One region of the Desulfitibacter alkalitolerans DSM 16504 genome, then DNA from elsewhere that is predicted to be linked to it. Evidence: riboswitches for the same ligand, from Rfam matches in the RefSeq annotation. Region 1 holds a riboswitch; each other region holds the start of a gene.
What was found. A riboswitch is a leader RNA that binds a small molecule or an ion and turns the genes downstream of it on or off. The one in region 1 is predicted to bind cobalamin.
Positions count from the first base shown of each region.

Region 2: another riboswitch for cobalamin. It lies ahead of thiC (phosphomethylpyrimidine synthase ThiC); the one in region 1 lies ahead of K364_RS0117455 (energy-coupling factor ABC transporter permease).
Region 3: another riboswitch for cobalamin. It lies ahead of cobT (nicotinate-nucleotide--dimethylbenzimidazole phosphoribosyltransferase); the one in region 1 lies ahead of K364_RS0117455 (energy-coupling factor ABC transporter permease).

Region 1 is NZ_KK211103.1:198,929-204,239, reverse strand. Features, by position in the region: gene K364_RS0117470 (cytochrome c biogenesis CcdA family protein) at 1-7, shown strand, start outside; gene K364_RS0117465 (TlpA family protein disulfide reductase) at 76-582, shown strand; gene scfB (thioether cross-link-forming SCIFF peptide maturase) at 615-2,027, shown strand; cobalamin riboswitch at 2,144-2,336, shown strand; gene K364_RS0117455 (energy-coupling factor ABC transporter permease) at 2,684-3,406, shown strand; gene K364_RS0117450 (energy-coupling factor ABC transporter substrate-binding protein) at 3,440-3,730, shown strand; gene cbiQ (cobalt ECF transporter T component CbiQ) at 3,727-4,500, shown strand; gene K364_RS0117440 (energy-coupling factor ABC transporter ATP-binding protein) at 4,502-5,311, shown strand, end outside.
Region 2 is NZ_KK211102.1:17,222-22,532, reverse strand. Features, by position in the region: gene purF (amidophosphoribosyltransferase) at 1-735, opposite strand, end outside; gene bzaB (B12 lower ligand biosynthesis ThiC-like protein BzaB) at 792-2,078, opposite strand; gene thiC (phosphomethylpyrimidine synthase ThiC) at 2,214-3,515, opposite strand; cobalamin riboswitch at 3,660-3,861, opposite strand; gene K364_RS24240 (glycoside hydrolase family 25 protein) at 4,058-4,744, opposite strand; gene hydA (dihydropyrimidinase) at 4,928-5,311, opposite strand, start outside.
Region 3 is NZ_KK211103.1:30,481-35,791, reverse strand. Features, by position in the region: gene ldhH (L-lactate dehydrogenase (quinone) large subunit LdhH) at 1-503, shown strand, start outside; gene K364_RS0116625 (FadR/GntR family transcriptional regulator) at 682-1,383, shown strand; tRNA gene K364_RS0116620 (tRNA-Lys) at 1,486-1,561, shown strand; tRNA gene K364_RS0116615 (tRNA-Glu) at 1,576-1,650, shown strand; tRNA gene K364_RS0116610 (tRNA-Phe) at 1,656-1,731, shown strand; gene K364_RS0116605 (hypothetical protein) at 1,889-2,623, shown strand; cobalamin riboswitch at 2,748-2,926, shown strand; gene cobT (nicotinate-nucleotide--dimethylbenzimidazole phosphoribosyltransferase) at 3,002-4,057, shown strand; gene K364_RS25820 (PAS domain S-box protein) at 4,204-5,311, shown strand, end outside.

The DNA.
Region 1 (5,311 bases):
CTCATAATAAGATAAAGGGATGGGTTCCACTATCTTATTGTTTATATCCCATTAAATTAACCGGAGGTGTTTTCATTGAGCAAGAAAAACTATTTAACCATAGGATTGCTGTTATTGGTGCTAGGTGTGGCTGGTGTTTTATTTTATCAGCAAAGCACTGAAAAAACTGAAGGACCTATGGAAGCTTTGATGACCATGGAGGTAATTAATGGTGAAATGATTTCAGAAAGTGATCTTGCTTCACGGCCTACCCTTGTGGTAAAGTGGGCCACGTGGTGTCCCTCCTGTGTAGATGAATTGTTATACCTAAAAGAATCCCATGACGAGTTTGCAAAAAGGGTTAATCTTGTTGCAGTTAATATCACTCGAAATGAAAGAAACTTTAATGATGTAATTAATTTGTTAGAATGGGCTGATCTGCCCTTTCTGGTGCTGGCTGATAAAGAAGGTAAAACATCAGAATATTTTCCATCTAGATTTATACCAGCTAACTTTTTGTTAAATCCTAATGGGGAGCTGGTTGAAAGTGTTGAAGGACCAATAGATCTTAAGACATTAAATAATTGGCTTAATAACATGTGATTAGAGAGACAGCAAATGGGGGTTTTTTATTAATGATAGACTTTTTTTTGGAAAAGGCAGCACTTGGGCAAATGGAGACAGAGATTCACTTCTTTGCTTATGAGGACTTATATATTTTGTTTGACGTAAATAGTGGAAGTGTTCATATATTAGATGAGATAATGTGGAGTACTTTGGATGCCTTAAAAAACAGCGGCGCCAATGAAAAGCTTTTTAGGAAACAGTTAGAAAAGTACTCTAATGTAGTTGTTGATGAAGCTTTGCAAGAGCTTTATTCCCTGGTTGAGGAGGGTACCCTTTTTGGGGCAAGTACCATATCCCAGGAAAGTGTTGTAAGTAAATTGGAAAATGTAATTAAATCCTTGTGCCTACATATTTCCCATGACTGTAATCTTGCTTGTTCCTATTGCTTTGCAGGCAAAGGTAACTTTGGTGGTCCAAAAAACAGCATGAGCTTAGAGGTAGGAAAAAGAGCTTTAGACTTTCTTATTGATAATTCCGGGAATAGGCCCACATGCGAAGTGGACTTTTTTGGGGGGGAGCCTTTACTAAACTGGGATACAGTTAAAAAACTAGTTGAATATGGAAAACAAAAGGCTTCCCAAAAGGGTAAAACCTTCAGGTTTACCTTAACTACAAATGGATTACTTTTAAATCAGGAAAAGGAAGAGTTCTTAAACAGGGAAAATATTAGTGTGGTATTGAGTATAGATGGTCGAAAAGCAATTCATGATAAAATGCGGCCAGTACCTTCCGGAGATGGAAGCTACGATCTAATATCACCAAAGATAAAATCCCTCGTGAATTCTCGCAAGGGTGAAAACTACTATGTTAGGGGAACCTTTACAAGGAACAACCTGGATTTTGCAGAAGACGTCTTGTTTTTAGCCGATGAGGGTTATACTGAAATTTCTTTAGAACCAGTAGTAGCCAATTCTGCTGAGGCGTTTGCCTTTCAAGAAAAGGATAAGGAAAGGCTAAAAAATGAGTATGCCAGACTGGCCAGAGAATATCTAAAAAGAAAAGCAGCAGGGAAACCCTTCAATTTCTTTCATTATAATGTGGATCTGGAGAGGGGCCCATGTTTACCCAAAAGATTAACTGGTTGCGGTGCAGGCTTTCAGTATCTTGCAGTGACGCCGGAGGGTGACCTGTATCCATGCCATCAATTTGTTGGCAAAGAAGAATATCGTTTGGGGGATTTATTTCAAGGCGTAGTTAACAGTGAGCTAGTTGAGGGTTTTAAAAAAGCCCATATTTATAACAAGGAAGAATGTAAAAGCTGTTGGGCTAGATATCTATGCAGCGGTGGCTGCCATGCCAATGCAGCTGCCAATAATGGAATAATAGAAAAGCCTTACCAAATGGGGTGCTTTTTGCAGAAAGTTAGATTAGAAGCAGCAATCTATTTGTATGTAAGTGAAAGAATAGCTAATGAGCGATAGGACTTAAATCTAAAAATGCAATAATGCAATAGTTTGCTCAAATGCAATAGTTTTTTTAAAATGAATTGAAATAGAAATTGAAATTATCCAAATATCATGATAGAATAATTATTAATTAAATATGGTATTAAACAAGTTTCCATAATGGAAATTAAATGGGAAGCTGGTGTAATTCCAGCACGGTCCCGCCACTGTAATGGTGAATTTCTTAGCAATATGCCACTGGGTTTAACTCTTTAGGGAGTCTGGGAAGGTGCTAAAGAAATGATGAGCCTAAGTCAGGATACCTGCTTGTTTAGTATTTCTTGTCGTACCCACGGTGTATGGGCGTATGAAATAATTTCGTTATATTCCTGTATCCCATGTGGTACAGGTTTTTGTTTTATATCCATGGTTCTAAAGTAAATAATGTTAGGTGCTTATCCTGAGGGATTAAGCTTAAAATAAATCGGTGAAAGTCCGAGCCTATGACTGTAAGGGGAATATGCTTAAGATAGCTTATGCATATGATGACACTATAGCCAGTACACAGCCTATTCTAATTCATCTATTGTGAGGTGATTAGTTTGGTGCTGTTTTTTTATGTATTTTGCTGCTGATAGGTTTTGAATGGATTGGATTAAGAGTATTGAATAAAAATGGGGGAGTGAATTTATATGAGGTTATTAACTGGATTAGCAGTACTATTATGTTTGTTTATTATTCCTGAGGAAGCAGCTGCAATGCATATTATGGAGGGGTTTTTGCCCATGGGATGGGCAGGGTTTTGGTCAATAATAATGCTGCCATTTTTAATCCTAGGGATTCGATATATTAACAGGCTTGTTAAGGAAAATCCAAAAACAATTTTGCTTGTTGCTTTTGCTGGTGCTTTCACCTTTGTAATGTCGGCTTTAAAACTTCCTTCTATTACTGGGAGTTCGTCACATGCTACAGGCATGGGTCTAGGGACTATTCTTTTCGGGCCAACTATTATGGTTGTTATAGGTTTGATAGTTCTGGTATTTCAAGCTGTTCTTTTAGCCCATGGAGGACTAACAACCCTTGGTGCAAATGTTTTTTCAATGGCAATTGTGGGTCCCTTTGTTACATATGGATTTTACATAGTTTTAAAAAAGCTTGGAGCTCCCAGATGGGCATCAATTTTTTTTGGAGCAGCAATTGGAAGCTTTGCCACCTATATGGTGACAGCTTTACAGTTAGCATTAGCCCATCCCTCTGAGGTTGGTGGCATTTACGCGTCATGGATAAAATTTGTGGGTGTCTTTGGACTTACTCAGATTCCCATTTCCATAATTGAAGGAATTTTAACAGTTATGGTTCTAAATTTACTTTACACATACAGTAAGCAAGAGATAGAGGGGCTAAATATTTCTTGATTCCTAATTTTTGTTTAAGGGTGGTGACTTCTAGTGTCTGGTAAAAATAATGTTTTATTGATGTTGTTGCTAATTGGATTAATTATTGTCCCTTTGATAATTAACTTTGGTACAGAGTTTGAAGGTGCGGATGGGTTAGCAGAAGAAGCAGTTGGAGAAATAAATCCTAATTATGAACCATGGTTTGCTTCTGTATGGGAGCCTCCAGGGGGAGAAATTGAAAGCCTGCTGTTTGCACTGCAGGCCGCCATTGGTGCGGGGTTTATCTGTTTTTATCTGGGTTATAGAATTGGTCAAAAAAGAAGTGGGTGTAATGCTGCATGACACACATTGATCAATATGCTTATTTTTCTTTTCTCCGGGATGTTCACCCCGGAGAAAAGTTCATGTTTGCTCTTCTAACCATGGCCCTGGTCCTTATTCTTAACTCCATAGTCATTTCTGTTTTTGTTGCCATTATAATGTCGCTGATAATAATTATAGTGGCCAGGGTAAATTATAAAACCTTTTTAAAATTAATGCTGCTGCCAATGGGGTTTCTGATAATAGGATGTGCTGCAGTTGCTGTGAGTATTACCATTACACCCTTAAATTTTTTGCTGTCATTTAAAATTGGTTCTTTATGGATTGGCGTAACAAATGAAACTTTATTAAGCTCAATCAACCTATTTTTTAGAGCTAATGCAGCAGTGACATGTTTGTACTTCCTGGCACTTACCACACCAATGACTCAGATTATCTATGTTCTTCGCAAGCTTATGGTTCCAGATATCATAATTGACTTAATGGTCCTTATTTACAATAATATTTTTGTATTTTTTAAAACAGCCAATAATATTTACATTTCACAAGTATCCAGGTGTGGTTATAATGGCTTTATGGGTAAGCTCAAGTCACTTTCTTACCTGTGCTCTAATTTGTTTATTAAATGTATTAAAAATACTGATGAAACATACAATGCGCTTCTTTCTAGAGGGTTTAATGGTGAATTAAGGGTTATTGAGGAAGAATATCAGCCTAAAAAAAGAAACCTTGCTGGGATATTAGCCTTTGATGCCGTAATTGTTCTAACATACTTCATTGGGAGGTTTTAGGTTGCCAAAAAATATTATTGAAGCCAAAAATTTATCTTATCAGTATAGTGATGGAACTAATGCACTGCAGGGAGTTAATATGGCCATAGAGCTTAATACCAGGGCAGCAATTTTGGGGCCAAATGGCGCTGGAAAATCAACTCTGCTTTTACATTTAAATGGATTATTAAAACCAACCTCTGGGGAGATGTTTTATAAAGGTGAACAATATACATATCAAAAAAGTTTTTTAAATAATATCAAGAAATTAGTAGGTATTCTTTTTCAAAATCCTGATAACCAGCTTTTCTCTGCAAGTGTTATCCAGGATATCTCTTTTGGCCTAATGAACATTGGTGTTCCTAGAGAAGCAGCATTAAAAAGAATACATCAGGTCGGTGAGCAGCTTGGTATTGACAATTTATTTCATAAACCAACTCATTTTTTAAGTGTGGGTCAAAAAAAAATGGTTGCTTTGGCAGGGGTATTAGTTATGGAACCGGAAATGGTTGTTTGTGATGAGCCAACTGCAGGACTAGACCCTTGCAATTCAAAGATAATGATAAATGTGCTTAATCAACTGCATCAAGATGGAAAAACTATTCTTATTTCGACACATGATGTTAATATGGCATATTCATGGGCAGACACCATATTTATACTGGACAAAGGAAGGATATTGGGTAAAGGAACTCCCTTTGAGGTATTTTCTAATAATGCATGGGTAAGCAGCTCCTGTATGGAAACACCGGTAATACTTGATATCTGGGATTATTTAAAGAAATGTGAATTAGTAGATTTAGAATCTAACCCTCCCAAGAATAAGCAAGAA
Region 2 (5,311 bases), on a different contig from region 1:
TGAAAGAGGAAATTGCGTGGACTTTATCCCAGCTTGATCTATGGTAATTATCTCTCCAGGTTTTACATCCCTGCTAAATTGTGCCCCAACAGCGTCTAATGCACAGGATTCAGAAGCCAGTACATAACCTTCTCCCAAGGTCCCAAAACATAAGGGCCGCATACCCTTAGGATCTCTTGCACCAATTAACTGGTTTTCTGTCATAATTACCAGGGAATAAGCACCCTTAATCTGGTGCATTGTCATCTTGACAGCTTCTGTTAGTGAAAGTGTACTGTTTTGGCTAATCAATTGCAGTATAATTTCACTATCACTAGTTGTTTGAAAGAAGACCTTATTCTTAGCCAAATGCTGACGCAGCTCATTAGTATTAGTTAGGTTTCCATTATGTGCAAGGCAAAGGGTTTTATCAGAAAACCTGGAAATAACAGGTTGAGCATTTTCAAGTGAGCTGGCACCGGTAGTCGAGTAACGAACATGACCAACGGCCATGCTTCCCTTTAGCTGCTTTAGATTATTTTCATTAAAAACTTGGGCAACCAGGCCCAGACCTTTATGGACATTAATGCTTTGACTATTGGACACGGCTATTCCGGCACTATCCTGTCCCCGGTGCTGTAGGGCATAGAGGCCATAATATGTTAGCTGAGCGGCATCTACATCTATACCGGGGGCATAGATGCCAAATACACCACATTCTTCTTTAGGCTTATCATGAAGAATTCTACTAAACATACAATCTCCCCCCATTTGATTTGGCTGGAAAAGGGACAAACCTGCTTATTCCCCTGCTAGCCAATGCCAAAATATCTGGCAGCAGCGGCAGCTGCACAATCAGGACCACATACAGCGCAAACACAGGGAGCATTACCTTTGTTTTTGGCTCTTGCTTCCAGTAGGCTGCTGGAGTTTAGAGCAAGTTCAATTTGTTTATCCATATCAAGGGCAACCCTGGCTTTTGCCATTTGCAGATTTCTATCCCATGCACCTTTTCTTCCCCTTGCAATATCCGCTGCTTGAGCTGCTATCTTGATAGCTTTTACACCTGTTCTAACATCCTCCTCATTTGGCAGACCCAGATGTTCGGCAGGAGTCAAATAACACAAGAAATCAGCACCGCACATTGCTGCATAAGCTCCTCCAATTGCACCGGTAATATGGTCATAACCAGGTGCTATGTCTGCAGCCAAAAATCCCAGAACATAATAGGGAACATTATAGCAGAGTCTTTTTTGAAGAAGAATGGTGGACTCAATATGGTTTAAGGGAACATGGCCTGGACCTTCCACCATAACTTGTACTCCAGCTTCCAATGCTCTTTTTACTAGATCGCCGGCCAGCATCAATCCCTTAAGCTGCACCTGGTCAAGAGAATCAGCAGTACAACCTGGTCGAACTGCGTCTCCAACACTAAAAACTACATCATACTCCTTCATAATTGCCAGCAGGCGGTCAAAATGTTCTAGTAGCGGATTTTCCTTTTGGTTGTGAAACATCCAACCTGTTAGGAAGGAACCTCCACGGCTGACCACTTCAGTAACCCTGCCGGTTTTTTGAAGGGTTTTCAGCACATCTAAGCTCAAGGCACTGTGAATAGCCATAAAATCAAGGCCGTCAGCTGCTTGTTTTTCAATTGTGTCAAGTATGTCATCAGGTCTCATTTCCACCACGCTTCCATATTTATGAATGGCTTCAACTCCAGCCTGATAGAGAGGTACACTTCCTACAGCCACCCTTGCCAGGGACAGGGTCTGTCTTCTCATGGCATCAATATCTCCGCCTGTACTCAAATCCATGAAGGAGTTGCATCCTGCTTCCTCGGCGGCTTTTAGCTTTCTAGCTTCCATTTCAGCCTGAGACCTATCACTTGAAGTGCCTATAAGAGCATTTACTTTAATATCTAATCCCTTGCCAATTCCACAAATCCTGGAACGGCTGCGGTTCTTGTTTTTAGGGATAACAATTGTTCCCTCGGCAACACCTTGACGAATGAATTTAACATCTACATTTTCCTGAATAGCTACTTTTTCCATTTCTTCAGTGATTTTTCCAGCTCGTGCTTTTAACATTTGAGTCATTATTAATCACCCCTTCTTTTAACTAACTATTTAAACATGCATTTCATATCTGAGAGTACAACGACCTCTTAGCCATTTATTTAAACCGTGGAATTTATCATAAATAATAATTTCTTCTAATATTAAGAGCTACATTTAGCATGCATGTTTAGTATCAGTATTTAAATACTTGGAGATTATCTCCATGGCACAGTATTGTCCGCACATGCTGCATTTGGAGGAGAAATCATCACTTCTTTCTTTCCAGATTAGTTTTGCGGTAGTAGGATCAATGGCCAGGGAAATCTGTTTATCCCAGTCAAGGGCTTTTCTGGCAATGGACATCTCAAGATCCCAGTTTACAGCAGCAGGCATTCCCTTGGCCAGGTCCCCACAGTGGGCAGCAATACGGGCAGCTACTACTCCTTCTCGAACCTGATTAGCATTGGGAATACCAAGATGCTCGGCAGGTGTTACATAACAGATGAAGTCTGCACCGGCCCATGAGCTTACTGCACCGCCAATGGCTGCACTTATGTGATCATGACCCACACCTGTATCCGTTACAAGGGGACCAAATACAAAATATGGAGCATTTTTACATAGTCCCTTCTGAAGTTCAATGGTCGTTTTTATCTGGTTAAGTGGAACATGTCCTGGGCCCTTAACCATAACCTGAACACCAGCATCTCTTGTTCTTTGTACCAGTTCCCCCAGTACTACCAATTCTTGAACCTGTGCACCGTCTAAGGAATCAGCCAGGCAGCCAGGTCTCATGCTGTCAGCAAAGCTTAGAGCTACATCGTAGTTCTTGGCAATTTCCAGAACCCTGTCAAAGTATTCATATAAGGGATTTTCCCTCTGGTTATGTACCATCCACCCTATGAGATGAGATCCTCCGTAGCTTACAAGGGGATCAATTCTACCTTCTCTTTTTGCACGCTCTATAATAGCCATGGTGGTGCCACAATGAAGTGCTAAAAAGGCCACTCCTTCAGCCGCTTGAGCTTCAATTACTTCAAAAAGATCATCTGCTGTCATTTTAAGAGATGATCCATATTTAATACCAGCATTAGCAAGGGCCTGATATAAGGGAAGTGTACCTACCGGTTTAGAAACTGCAGATAAAACTTCCTTACGCATTGCATCAATCTCACCTGTTACACTCAAGTCCATTATGGCATCTGTGCCGGCATCAACAGCTGCCCTGATTTTTTCCAATTCATTTTCAATACTTGCATCTTTCCCATATAGACCTACACTTGCACTAACCTTGGTTTTAAGTCCGGCACCTACTGCCAGGGGTACTGCATTAGTGTGATTAGCATTTTTAAGTATGACAATTTTACCTTCAGCTACTCCCTGTCTGATAAATTCAGGACTGACTTTTTCTTGTGCTGCCACCTGCTCCATTTCTCTGGTGACAATACCATTTTGAGCATTTCTCAGTAAAGACATTGCTTTTACCTCCTTGGTTTTTAATATTAAAAAGTCCCCAACCTTAGATAGAAAAAATAAAAGTCCCCAGCCAAAATAAAAATCTGGCTGAAGACTTTACCATCATCCTCAATGCTGCAGTTGTCTGTCTCTATTCCCGAGAGACTTTCCTCTTGCAAACAGGCAGGTTTCCTGACTTCCGTATCATTGCGGCTTTACTCCTTCCCATTCTCCTTATCCCAAAGGGCGTGAAGAACAGTGGATATTTGTAAAGCAGCTCTCCGGTTACAGTGGCGGGACCGTTTGGGACTTGCACCCAATTCCCTTTTGACCTCCATCTGGAGGCACCAATTTGCACATAGCAGTTTATTAACTTTATCAACATTTTAATTTCCACTACTGGAAATGTCAAGAAATTTCTATTATTTTTCCTATCACCTTCCAGATGTTCGTTATGCCTGCCCAACAAATACTTAAGATGAATAGAATTATTATTAGATTTGATGGAGCCAGAGCTCTATTCTGGGAAGATGAAGCAGGTTAAGATGCACATAGGATAAGTACTAGCAGCTCCTAATCAGATCTGGCACAGCCCAGTTTAAATCAACATTTCCCTTGATGCCTTTCACCTTTCCTGAATTGGTGTACTGCCATGCTGTCCATCTGGCCCAACCACCTGCATTGTCAGGATATTCCGGGTTACCCCTTGCATGGGGATACATTGCAATCCAAAGGGGCATATGAGCAAGGATAAAGCCATGGGCAGGATGATTAAAATTGTTATGTTCTTTGATAAAATAGCTTCCAGTATAAAGCATTAAAGCTCTGCCAGTATTCTCTGTAAAATAGCGGTCAAATGAGGCAGCCCACTCTAAAATTTCATGGGTAGCTGCTTTGGAGTCTTTTTTGGCCGGCGGTACCTCTAAGTCCAAAACCGGAAGTATGTCACCAACTCTATTTTTCCCAAAGCCTTCTGCCATGGTTTTGATAAAATGCTTCGCTTCTTCAATAGCCCCCTGTTTGGTTGGATTATTGTCTGGCCTGGCAAAGTGGTATGCACCTGTTGGGATGTTTGCTGCTAATGCTCCCCTTGCATTACTTATAAATCTGGGATCGGTATATGTTCTTCCTTCAGTAGATTTAATATAGGCAAAGCTTATATTAGCTTTTTTTACAGAATGCCAATCTATTTCCCCCTGCCAATGGGAAACATCTATTCCGTGTAAACAGCTTGCACTTGCCTTTTGCAATTGGAAACCTCTTAGTATAAAAGCTTAGATACATTAATACATCATATATTTTTAGCGTCATTTTGTTACAAAAAGTATCTGAAAGGTTTGAATTAAATATTTAGTATACTGATTATATACTGCTATATACTGTTTGGAGCGTTACCATTATTTTACCTTAATGGCATTTTAGCGTATCACTGCCTAGACATATTGGGGCTGTTTTCTTCTGATAAACTGCCCAAAGCCTTTTTCCCCTAAAAACTGACCATTTTCTACTATTATATTGCCCCTTAATATAGTTGTACTTGGGTAACCCTGAACCTCAATTCCTTCATAAGGTGAATAGTCACTGCCCATATGAAGGGTATCTGTGCCTAGACGAACCTTTTTGTTCGGGTCAAAAATGACAATATCTGCGTCAGTACCAACAGTTAAGGTGCCCTTGTTTGGATACATGCCAAAGATTTTAGCCGGGTTATGACACAGCACCTCTACGAGCTTGTTAAGGGAAATCCTATTGTGATTTACTCCAAAGTGATGCATTAACGGCAATAAGGTCTCTGTACCAGGAATACCAGGGGGCAC
Region 3 (5,311 bases), 170 kb from region 1:
TGGACTGGTTAGCAGGTGATAGTGATGCAAAGGCAAAGTCTGATGCCCAAAAAGTTTCTGAAAAAGCAGTTGATTTTATAAAGCTTGTTCATATTCTGGATTCAAATGAACAAGGTCTTAGTGTTAAGGAAGTTGCCGCTGCATGTGATGTAGCTTGTACAAGTCCCATTAAAGTCACCTATCACGATTCCTGTCACTTGAATCGCGGCATGGGTGTGAAAAAAGAACCTAGAGAAATATTACAGGCAATGCCACATCTAGATTATACAGAAATGGAAGAGGCAGATCGCTGCTGTGGTTTTGGCGGCTCCTATTGTGTGAAGCTGCCAGAGGTTTCTGCAGAAATGCTAAATCGTAAGCTTAAAAATGTGGAAAATGCTGATGCAGCATTGGTTGCTGTTGACTGTCCAGGGTGCTTAATGTCACTGCGGGGTGGTTTAGATGTTAAAAAATCTAATACAAAGGTATTACACACGGCACAAATATTAGACGGTAAATACTAAACACATCATGCCCTGTTAAGTATAAACTTTTCAGGGCAGTTTTTTCTTTTGTGCTCAATATTACCTTTATTAGGGTGAATTTTAATATAGACGTTGACATGAGGAAATGCTAAACTTTAAAAAGAAGAATGTAAGAAAAATTATTACTAAACTAAAGGTAAGATGAGGGGTATGCTTAATGCAATTCAAACCAATAAAACCCAGAAAAATTTATGAGCAAATTGTAGAACAGATTAAGGCAATGATTACTGAAGGAAACCTAAAACCAGGTGATAGATTGCCATCGGAAAGAGAGATGGCAGACAGACTTAAGGTTAGCCGTGCATCAGTGAGGGAGGCTTTAAGTGCCTTACATTTAATGGGTCTGGTTGAAATTAAATCTGGTGAAGGCACTTTTATTAAGCAGACAAGCATTGATTCAATTATTGAACCCCTTGCGTTAGTTTTGTTGATGGAAAGGGATACTGTCATTGAAATCTTAGAGGTACGTAAAGGATTAGAGGTAGAAGCGGCTGGTCTGGCGGCAATGAGACGTGATGAAGAGGACCTGGCAAAGATGAGGGAAGCCCTGGATGAAATGAAGCGAGATGTTGATCAATCAGAAATTGGTGAAAAGGCGGATTGGAAGTTCCATTATACAGTTGCCCAGGCTTCACAAAATGTTTTATTAACTAGGCTTATGAATACTGTATCAGATACCATTGAAAATACCATGCGCACCAGTCGCCAAAAGCTGTATTCAACAGAAAGAATGCCCCAAACACTTTTAGATGCTCATGAGGGTATTTATGAAGCTATAAAAAATGGTGACTCAATGGAAGCTCGTAAAAGAATGTTTGAACATCTTTTAATGGTAGAAAATAATATGATATCAGAGTAGGCTGCTTTAAATGGATGATTTGAAATATAATGAAATTATTTAAAACATTTTTCTATTGACACTTTGGATTTAGTAGTGTACACTTGTGACTTGTTGACATGAGAGCCATTAGCTCAGTCGGTAGAGCACCTGACTTTTAATCAGGGTGTCCCGCGTTCGAGTCGCGGATGGCTCACCATTTAATTTTAAAATGGCCCGTTGGTCAAGCGGTTAAGACACCGGCCTTTCACGCCGGTAACAGGGGTTCGAGTCCCCTACGGGTCACCATATATGCCTCGGTAGCTCAGTCGGTAGAGCAGAGGACTGAAAATCCTCGTGTCGGTGGTTCGATTCCGCCCCGAGGCACCATCAAACAAAAACAAGACAAGGTGACGTTTCTCTTGTCTTATTTTTTTACCTGCTTTAACTGCTGAGAAATAATATTACATTGGTAAATAAGGCTTTTTATAAAATCTGTATGGTTGTATAATAGGTAGTAAGGATATTAAATATGGGAGAGAACATTATGGATAAAATTAGAGCAGCCATTGAGTGTACAATAATTGAAGCCGTTCAGAAAAGTCCCTTTGGCTTCAGGGAACCCTTAATAGGATATGCCAATCCAAATGACCCTTTGTTCCTGGAACTAAAAAAATTACATCCTCATCACTTAATGCCCGAGGACCTATTAAAAAATGTCAAAACCATTGTAACTTTTTATGTTCCCTTTAATATAGAAATAGCACGATCCAATAGAGATGGAGTCAGGGTCTCAGAAAAATGGGCAAGTGCATATATTAATGCCAATTCTTTAATAAATGAAATATGCATATTATTAAGTGAGAGGCTTAATGCTTTAGGAATTGAAACTGCTTATCAAAAGGCTACACATAACTTTGACGAAAAAACTCTTACAGCTGCCTGGTCTCATAGGAGTATTGCCTACATCGCAGGTCTGGGTACATTTGGAGTTAATAAAATGCTAATAACTCCAGTTGGATGTGCAGGCAGATTTGGCAGTATTGCTATTAGCCACTTTATAGAACCAACAGTAAAGCCTGCTAAGGAATATTGTCTGTTTTATGAAGGAAAGGGCTGCTTGAAGTGTGTAAAAAACTGCCCAGTTGGGGCATTAACTGAAAATAGTATTAATAAACCTTTATGTTATGAAAGGCTCCTAAAAGTAGCTGATGAGCACAGTGCCATTGGTTTTGCAGATGTATGTGGAAAATGTATTGGGCCTTGTGCTAACTATAAATAAACTTTGGAGATTGCCCATAATCAAAGCTTTTTGAAAATAATAGAGAGATAATGAATGATGCCCAAAATAATGGTGTTCAAAATATATTGAAATTGATGGTCAACAATATTATAATGTCAATAAATGAATATTTAATGTATTAGGTGCCCAGATATGGGGTAAAAGGGAAACTGGTTAGATTCCAGTACGGTCCCGCCACTGTAATCGATGAGTCAGGTTATGTCACTGGAGGTTTCTCTGGGAAGGCTGGCCACAGGCGTTTGAATCGGGAGTCAGGAAACCTGCCTAAAGCATTAGGTCTTTAAGGATGATGGAAAAGTTCTTGAGCTGTTAAGCTTGGGAACTTTTTTTATACATTAAAAGGAGGAGGTAAACAAAGTGAAACTATTCAAAGAAACCCTTGAAAGCATTGTTAAAACTAATCCAGCCATGGGAGAAGAAACTCAGAAAAGGTTAGACAATCTAACTAAACCACCTGGGAGTTTGGGGGTGCTGGAGAAAATTGTCGTACAGCTAGCACAGATTCAGGAAAATCCCCTTCCAACACTAGGGGATAAGGTGGTAATGACAATGGCAGGTGATCATGGGGTGGTAGAAGAAGGTGTTAGTGCTTTTCCCCAGGAAGTGACACCCCAGATGGTACTTAATTTCTTGTATAATGGTGCGGCAATAAATGTCTTATCTAACCATGCTGGAGCCAGGGTAGTTGTTACAGATGTGGGAGTAGCCGGGGAGCCAATAGACCATCCGGACTTAAATAATTGCAGGGTCAGACCTGGTACAAGGAATATGGCAAAGGGGCCAGCCATGACAGAGGAAGAGGCAGTAGCTGCCATTGAAGTGGGTATTAAGCTGGTAAATGAAGAAATTGATAAAGGTGCAGCATTGATAGGAACTGGGGAAATGGGGATAGGAAATACTACTCCAAGCAGTGCCATTCTTGCATGCTTTAGTGGGAAAGATGTGGAGTTTATTACTGGTAGAGGTACTGGGGTTGATGACCATGGGCTGATAAAAAAACAGCAGGTAATTAAAAAAGCCCTGGAAGTTAACAATCCAGATCCAACAGATGCACTAGATGTTTTAAAAAAGGTTGGTGGATTGGAGATTGCCGCCTTAACAGGTGTGATTCTCGGAGCTTCAGCAAGAAGGGTGCCGGTTGTTATAGATGGTTTCATTTCAACAGCAGCGGCTTTAGTGGCTTATAACATGAAGAAGGAATGCAAAGAATATATGCTTGCTTCCCATTTATCTCAAGAACCGGGACACAAAATCATGTTAGATTTCATGGGCCTACAGCCTGTTTTGTACTTGGATTTAAGGTTAGGAGAGGGTACAGGAGCAGCTTTAGCTTTTCATCTAATAGAAGCAGCTGTTAAGATAATCCATGAAATGGCTACCTTTGAAGAAGCAGGGGTTAGTAACAAAGAATAAGGCTTATGAAAATGGCGACAAATCAGTTTGTTGCCATTTTTTTACGTAATCCCAGAAAAACTTCTCAAAGAAACAAGGTTATTAGAAAATAATGTAGAATTCTCAGATAATGTGTTTTTGTTTAATTAAGGCTGGGTGATAAATAAATGTCTTCTACACAAAAAAAGAAGGATGATACCGGAATTTTTATGTTAGAAAATAAGCACTTTGAAGCCCTTTTCAAAAATGCGACTGATGCCATTGTATACTTTGATAGAGAAAACAGAATAGTAGAAATCAATAGCAGATTTACAGAGCTTTTTGATTACCATATTGATGAAATCAGGGGCAAAAAAATTGAGGATGTGTTAGTAGGTGAATTAGAAAATGAGACATATCTTCATGAGTATGCAAGGGCAGTAGAAACTTCTAAAGAGATATTATCAGGCAAATCTAATTCTTTTGAAACTGTAAGATATGGAAAGGGAAATAAGCCAGTTAACGTTATTGTTAAAGGAATACCAATTATAATAAATGAAGAAGTGGTTGCAGGCTACGGTATTTATTCAGATATTACACCTCAAAAACAAGTTGAAAATGCTCTTAGAGAAAGTGAAGAAAAATATCGCTCCTTTTTTCAAAATGTATCAGTAGGAATTGGTGTTTCTGATATTAAGGGCTATACATTGACAGCAAATGAGACATTGTGCAATTTCTTGGGTTATACAGTTGAAGAAATGTCCAGGATGCATTTTTCTAAGTTTTCATATTATGAGGATTTGCAAAAGGATATACATTTGTACAACTCATTAATAACCGGTGAAATTGAGAACTACTGTATTGATAAAAGGTATGTTAGAAAAGATGGGCAGATTATCTGGGGTCGTTTAAACATTTCACTTGTAAAAGATGCTGAAGGTAATTTCAAGTATTTAAGTACTGCTATAGAAAATATAGATGAACGAAAGCGCGCAGAGGTAGCCCTTGAGGAATCGGAAAGAAAAATGGCTGATATTATCAATTCGCTGCCTGAGGCTACTTTTGTTATAAATAAATACGGAAAGGTTTTGTTATGGAATAAGGCTATTGAAGGACTTACTGGTATCAAGGCTGAAAGCATCATTGGCAAAGGCAATTATGAATACGCCCTGCCATTTTTTAACTCAAGAAGACCCATACTAATAGACATGGTATTAAATTATAACCAAGAACTGGCCAGAGGATATTCATACATGGAAAGAGTGAAGGATGGATCTTTAATAGGCGAGGTCTTTT